2 regions of the Gottfriedia sp. NPDC058432 genome follow, and region 1 is predicted to be linked to the other one. Evidence: predicted binding sites of a transcription regulator. Region 1 holds the regulator's gene; the other holds the start of a gene.
The links. Region 1 encodes NrdR, which represses ribonucleotide reductase genes. Its sites were predicted from a motif close to AACACNATATATNGTGTT; they were not measured.

Region 1 (3,408 bases):
AATTGTAAACGAATACAAAAGGCTAACTAGTTAATCTAGTTAGTCTTTTTGAAGTTGTATGACATATTAAGAAGTAATGTGAATTTATGACTACATAAAAGGGTGAAGCATGACTTAATATCTATGAAATAAGACTGTTGAACTAAGATTAGAAAAAAATTTAAGACCAGAAAAAGTTAAATATCCCCTTAAAAGGCATAGCTTTTGTGTAACTTGCTTTTCTTGTCATTCCTGTGTTTTCAAATCTGCCTGACGCATTTTCTTCACAATTAATTTAGTAAATAACAAAAAAATAAAATTTATCTTGCAATTCAAATTTAAAAAAAGTATACTAACTTTCGTGAACTTCTAAAAGTATAACTAATTACTTAAAGGGTTAGGACCTCTTTGGACTAACTTTCCCCCGTGGTAGTTGATCATACTTTCGCAATAGAAGTCATGACAAATTATTTTAAGGGGGAAATGAATATGGATACTATGGGTCGTCACGTCATTTCAGAATTATGGGGTTGCAATTCAGAAAAATTAAATGATATGAAATTTATTGAGGAAACTTTTGTTGATGCTGCGTTACGCTCTGGTGCAGAAGTTCGTGAAGTTGCTTTTCACAAGTTCGCTCCTCATGGCGTTAGTGGTGTCGTAATCATTTCAGAATCACACTTAACTATTCACAGTTTTCCTGAGCATGGTTATGCAAGTATTGATGTTTACACTTGCGGTGATAGAATTGATCCGAATGTAGCTGCAAACTTTATCGCTGAAGCTTTAGAAGCTGATACTCGCGAAAACGTTGAGTTACCAAGAGGAATGGGTCCCATTCAAGTTGATAATGTAAAAGTTGTAAATGGTAACTAAAGAGAATTGAGAGAGGTGATTTTTCATCTCTCTTTTTTGTTTTTGCTTAATTACCATACCCGAAAAATATATTCTGTAGCGGATTTTAGATTATCTAAACAATCTTGCTTTTAATAGCCTTCTAGAGAATGAACTAGCTTTACATAGTGAAAAATAATTTCCATTAACATAAAATAATGAAATTTTGTTGATCATGACGAAAAATAGGCTTTATGACTTTTATGAAATAAACTTTAGTTTATTTTGAATTTGTTATAGTATAGAGTTATAATAATACGTTTAAACAATTAAGTGTTTGGAGTTGAACTATAACGATGAGATGTCCAACGTGTAACTTTAATGGGACAAGAGTACTTGATAGTAGACCAGTTGATGAAGGTCGTTCAATTAGAAGAAGACGTGAATGTGAAGAATGTCAGCATCGTTTTACAACTTTTGAACGAGTTGAAGATAATCCTATTTTAGTTGTAAAAAAAGAGGGAGCTCGTGAAGAATTTAGTAAAGATAAGATGTTAAGGGGACTGATTAAAGCGTGTGAAAAACGCCCTGTCTCTTTATCTCAGCTAGAAGACATTATTCATAGTATTGAAAAAGAACTAAAAAATAGTGGCACATCAGAAGTTCCGAGTGAAGTTCTAGGTGAAATGGTCATGGAACATTTATCTAAAGTTGATGAAGTTGCATACGTACGATTTGCGTCAGTTTATCGTCAATTTAAAGATATTAATGTATTCATTGATGAATTAAAAGATTTAATTAACAAAGAGCGAGGTAAAGACGAATAATACTTCGCTCTTTTGATACAAGAAAGGGATGTTTGAATGTCTATTGATAAGCAACATTGGATGGATGTTCTACCGGCGGATCCTTATACTGTAATGGCAGCTGGGTATTTACATAATTTTCATAGGCAAGTATTAACGATGTTGTATCAACCAATAATTGGTAGTCAAGCTTTAAGTTTATATATGACACTTTGGGGTGAATGTGAGCAAACGGACCTTAATCCTAATACGTTAACACATCATTCTTTAATGCTTGGAATGAAAAGTAATTTAAAATCAATTTATGAACAAAGATTAATCCTTGAAGGAATCGGCTTACTTAAAGTTTATGAAGGATTTGAAAATGGTACAAAAAAGCTTCTATATGAGCTTCAATCTCCGCTAGATCCTCATTCTTTTTTCGAAGACCCTATCCTAAATATCTTTCTGTTTAAAACAATTGGAAAAACACAATATCAACGAACTAAAACCTTTTTTAGTAGACAATCATTTGCGAAAGAAGGGTTTCGTGAGATTTCACGTTCATTTGATTCGGTATTCCAAGCTATTACAGTTGAGCAATTAAATGAAATTCAGCAAAGTAACGATCTTTCTACGTCAAATGATAGTAGGATTTTACAAGACAATCAGCCAATTAAAATATCTGTCAAAATGGAAGAATTTGATTATGCTTTATTTTTAGATGGGCTTTCGGATTCGTTTGTTCCAAAAAGAGCATTTACTACAGAGGTAAAAGAAACAATTCTAAAACTTGCATTTTTATATGGCATAAATCCGATTCAAATGAAAACGATTGTTATGCGCTCGTTAAATGAAGATAATAAAATCAATATTGAGACTCTACGACTTGAAGCTAGAGATTGGTATCAATTCCAACATCATGAAGCTCTGCCTACGATTGTTGAAAAGGTTCAACCTATTCAGCATAGACAAATGGTTAATGAGCAGCCATCAACTCAAGAAGAAAAATTAATTCATTGCTTCGAAACAATTTCTCCGCGTCAGTACCTTAAGGAGATATCTGGTGGAGCTGAACCAAGTGAAGCTGATTTGAAAATTATCGAAGAGATTATGATTGATCAAAAGCTTCTACCTGGAGTAGCAAATGTGTTAATTGACTATGTAATGATTCGTTTAGATAAAAAGCTTTCTAGAAATTACGTAATTAAGATAGCAAGTCATTGGGCGAGAAAAGGTGTAACAACAGTTAAACAGGCTATGGATCTTGCACGTAAAGAGTTTGAAGAAACTAAACAGAGTGCAACTGCTGCTAAAACTCGCTCAAGTAATAGACGAAATAAAACAATTCGAACTGAGATTGTACCTGACTGGCTTCAATCAAATGAGTCGAATGATTCTCAGAGTGCACCGGCAACAATCAATAACCAAAATGATTCTTCGATAGATGAAGAACGAAAACGATTAGAAAAAGAACTAGAAATGTTTAAAAATAAAAAGAAACGTTAAATGGGAGGACGCTAATGGAACCTATTCAAAACGCATTTAGTGCATTAATGAAAAATAAACAATTCCAGGACACCTTTGAAAAAATGCGACAAGAAGTCCGTAGTCACCCAAAAATCATTTCATTTTTAGCCGAGCATAAAAATGAAATTACGGATCAAATGATTGATAGTAGCCTAGTGAAGCTATATGAGTATATTGGACAAAGTGTAAATTGCGAAGATTGCCCATCTTTTAGTGAGTGTAAAAATATGGTGCATGGATATCATCCCCATTTGATTATTCAAGGAAAACGCATCGATGT
Region 2 (3,408 bases), on a different contig from region 1:
AAATAGTTTAGATTAACGAATTAAGATAAGATTTAGCACGGTAGATTACCTATTATAAGGCTTCTCCCGTTTAACAGAGTTTTCGACTAGAATTTCTTCTAGAAGGTGCTAGCTATTAACACAAATTAGACATTTTAATTTCGCCAATATCCTTCAATGCATGCTGCTGATTAGCATTACTCTTATACATCAAATATGGATAACCAGATTCTAACTGAATCGCAGCAATTTTTACTAAAAGATCTCGAGCATTTAAGTCTAGCTTTTTCTTTTTAATACGCTCATTATTTACTAACTCTTCATATCTTTCATCTATATCAAAGTCATCTAAATGAATTCCATATTCTTTATACACTGTATATGGTGCGAATACGTAGAATGGTTCATTTTTTTCTGCTAGTTCAAAGAATTTATTTGGAACTATTAAACCGATTGATAGTGATTGAATTCTACTTTTCTCATCAGCATTGATTTTTTTTGTATCAAGAAATTCAACTACGTCCCAGTGGAAAATATTTAAATAGGTTGCACCAGCACCTTTACGTTGTCCAAGCTGGTTAGCATATGAAAATGAATCTTCTAATAGCTTCATAACAGGAACAACACCACTTGCAGCGTTATCAATTTCTTTAATTTGCTCTCCACGAGCTCTAAGTTTTGATAGATTTAATGCAACACCACCGCCTATTTTTGACAGTTGCATTGCCGTATTAATTTGAAATCCTATTGAATTTAAACTATCGTCCATTTCTAATAAGAAACATGACACCAATTCGCCTCTTCTACTTCTTCCAGCATTTAAGAAAGTTGGAGTAGCTGGCTGATAGTTTTGTTGAATCATCATTTTTGCTAATTTCAATGCTTTTTCAATATTGCCTCTTCCTAAATATAGTGCAACGATCGCAATTCGATCCTCATATCCTTCTAAATAATGCTTTCCATCATTTGTTTTTAATGCGTAATCTTTAAAGAATTTTGATGCGGCCATATATGATTGAAAAGTAAATCCTGCATTGTATACTAACTCATATAATTTTTCTATTTCATCAAAGGAGTAATCCATCTCAACATTATAATAGTAGTTTTCTTGAATCATATAGTTTAAGCGTTCTTTTAATGAAGAAAACTGAATCTTTTTATCTTCAACTTCTTTCAAGAAACAAAGAAGCGCTTCTTTATCTTTTGCGAGATCAAAAAAACCATCTTTTTTAATCGTCAATTCATTATTCAGCTCAATATGTCTCAAGCTTTTCCACTCCCTCAATAAAATATTGTACATCTCGACTTGTCCCTGACAGTTCAAACTTTGATAACACTGGAACTTGATAGTCTGATGCTATTTTATCTGCACTTGCTGCAAAAGAATCTCCCCAGTTTTTATTACCACTTGCACTGACTGCTTTTAAATACTTTGAATTACTCTCCAAAAAAGTACTTACGTTTTCAGGTACGTTACCAAATCCTGTAGTATAGGTTACGAGAATATACGGTACTTCAATTGTTAGTCCATCTTTTATTTGGATTGACGGCATTCTAACTTTATTGACAAATCGCTTAACATTGCCAGTCATTGAACTGTAAACTATCACCATATTATCACCCTCGTTAATATGTAAGAATATTGAAAATACTTATATTATATACCTACATATTGTATTACCTTTTTAGAACAAACACAACATATAGGTACTGAATTTAGAAAATAAACATTTCGACAATATGTCTCGAAATAAAACAATATATGAAATTTAACAAATTATGGAGAAGAGTGCAATAAAGTGTAAAACAATTTTTTTGTCAAATGAGGTCATAACATTTTCACAAAAAAAGTACTCATTAAGACCTTGCGAAATAAGAAAAAAAGCTAAAAAAACTTTTTTTTTTCGCAAACTTTTAATGAGTACTCGATTAAAATAATATTATTTTGACTTTAGATTTTAACAAAAATTGTTAACTTCTAGCTTCTTCTAAGTAAGTATAAATTGCATGGCCACCATGCTGTGCAATCCCACGAAAGTGCTTAAAGTCCTCTCGATTAACAATTATTTGTCTAAATGTTAAAAAATCATCTTTTGTAACACTAATTTCTGATATCTCACCTTTTACTAGCTGATCAATCAAATTGATAAATTCATTTTGTTCCATACTATCACCCTTTATTATTTTGATCGCCACAAGAAATAAACTTCAAACCTTACATTAACAAAGAATGTACTTAATGGAAACTAAATAGTTACATCAAGAATTTTTTCCGTAACAGCTAAATTCATATTTTTATTATTTACTAAAATTACTTCACTTTTTCCATCTTTTAAAACTAAGAATGCTTTAGGAATTACTTCTACTCCAGTTCCGATACTCGCAAACTCGTATGATGAATGTGCTTCACCTAGCGCTAAAATCATTTCAAAAAATGGTACTAAAATAATTTTTTCAAAATATAAAATCGGATCACCTATAAGAGTATTACTACTAACCAAATTTTTAATTTCATTTGAAATTTCTACTTCAAACTCTTCAAACCATTCTTTCAACAAACTAACCTCCTGAAAGTGCTACAACCATTTTTGCCTTTCAAAAGGTTTTTAAACATAATTTCTTATGAAAAAAGACAAAATTGTAAAAAAATTTAAATTTTCTCTTTACCTTTAAACCGTTTTCATGCATTATAGAAGGTGTCAAGTCAAAACTTTGTTAGGAGATATGCTCATGAAAATTGCAGAAGCAGGAAATATCATTGAGTTTAAACAGGGATTGAAAGGTAGAGTACAAAAAGTAAATAAAAATTCTGTCATTGTTGACATATCCATAATGGAAAACTTCAGAGATTTAGAAATGGAACCGCTAACAGTCGTAAACCATAAAAATTATAAAATACTAAAAACAGCTGAATAGTTTAATAATAGTAATATCAGCTTATATTCATATTTTAAAAGGTTCGAACTACATAAATTTCAATTATATTAAAATTTTATTAGAATTCTTTACCAAATCAGTCTCAGGTCCCGTGTATATCACGGGACTTTTTTTTATGATTACAAATGATAATGTGATAAGTAATGATCACGATAAAAATCTAGTACCATTCACTCTTTAGTAAAGGAGATGGCTATTTTGTTTCTTTGTCCAATTCTTTAAACGATTTTACTTTATCATGTGGCTGTTGGTTCGACTTTCTTTCATTCCAAAATCGTTCCTTTTCTTTTTTTGATTTTGTCATTTTCTTTCCTCCTAAAATTAATCAATTTCTTGCCATCTTATCATTTCACAAAAAATGAAAATCTATGTTAATTATTTTTAGAAGGATTGAGCAAGAAAATCGTATAAAACGTTTAGATCTTTTTCTTTTTTTTTTAAAAGAGTTGAAATGAACATGTTTTTTCTCCAGAGAAATAACGACGTCTAAAG

Region 2: the regulator NrdR is predicted to act here: its motif matches at 1,673-1,690, upstream of nrdI (class Ib ribonucleoside-diphosphate reductase assembly flavoprotein NrdI).

What each region holds. Positions count from the first base shown of each region.
Region 1 is NZ_JBHXLC010000001.1:244,781-248,188, forward strand. Features, by position in the region: gene speD (adenosylmethionine decarboxylase) at 469-855, shown strand; gene nrdR (transcriptional regulator NrdR) at 1,170-1,640, shown strand; gene ACFWM3_RS01305 (replication initiation and membrane attachment family protein) at 1,677-3,107, shown strand; gene dnaI (primosomal protein DnaI) at 3,122-3,408, shown strand, end outside.
Region 2 is NZ_JBHXLC010000034.1:6,627-10,034, forward strand. Features, by position in the region: partial or broken gene ACFWM3_RS22715 (ribonucleotide reductase N-terminal alpha domain-containing protein) at 119-1,246, opposite strand; gene nrdI (class Ib ribonucleoside-diphosphate reductase assembly flavoprotein NrdI) at 1,233-1,592, opposite strand; gene ACFWM3_RS22725 (hypothetical protein) at 1,951-2,145, opposite strand; gene ACFWM3_RS22730 (spore germination protein GerW family protein) at 2,226-2,534, opposite strand; gene ACFWM3_RS22735 (YkvS family protein) at 2,710-2,895, shown strand; gene ACFWM3_RS22740 (DUF6254 family protein) at 3,110-3,220, opposite strand.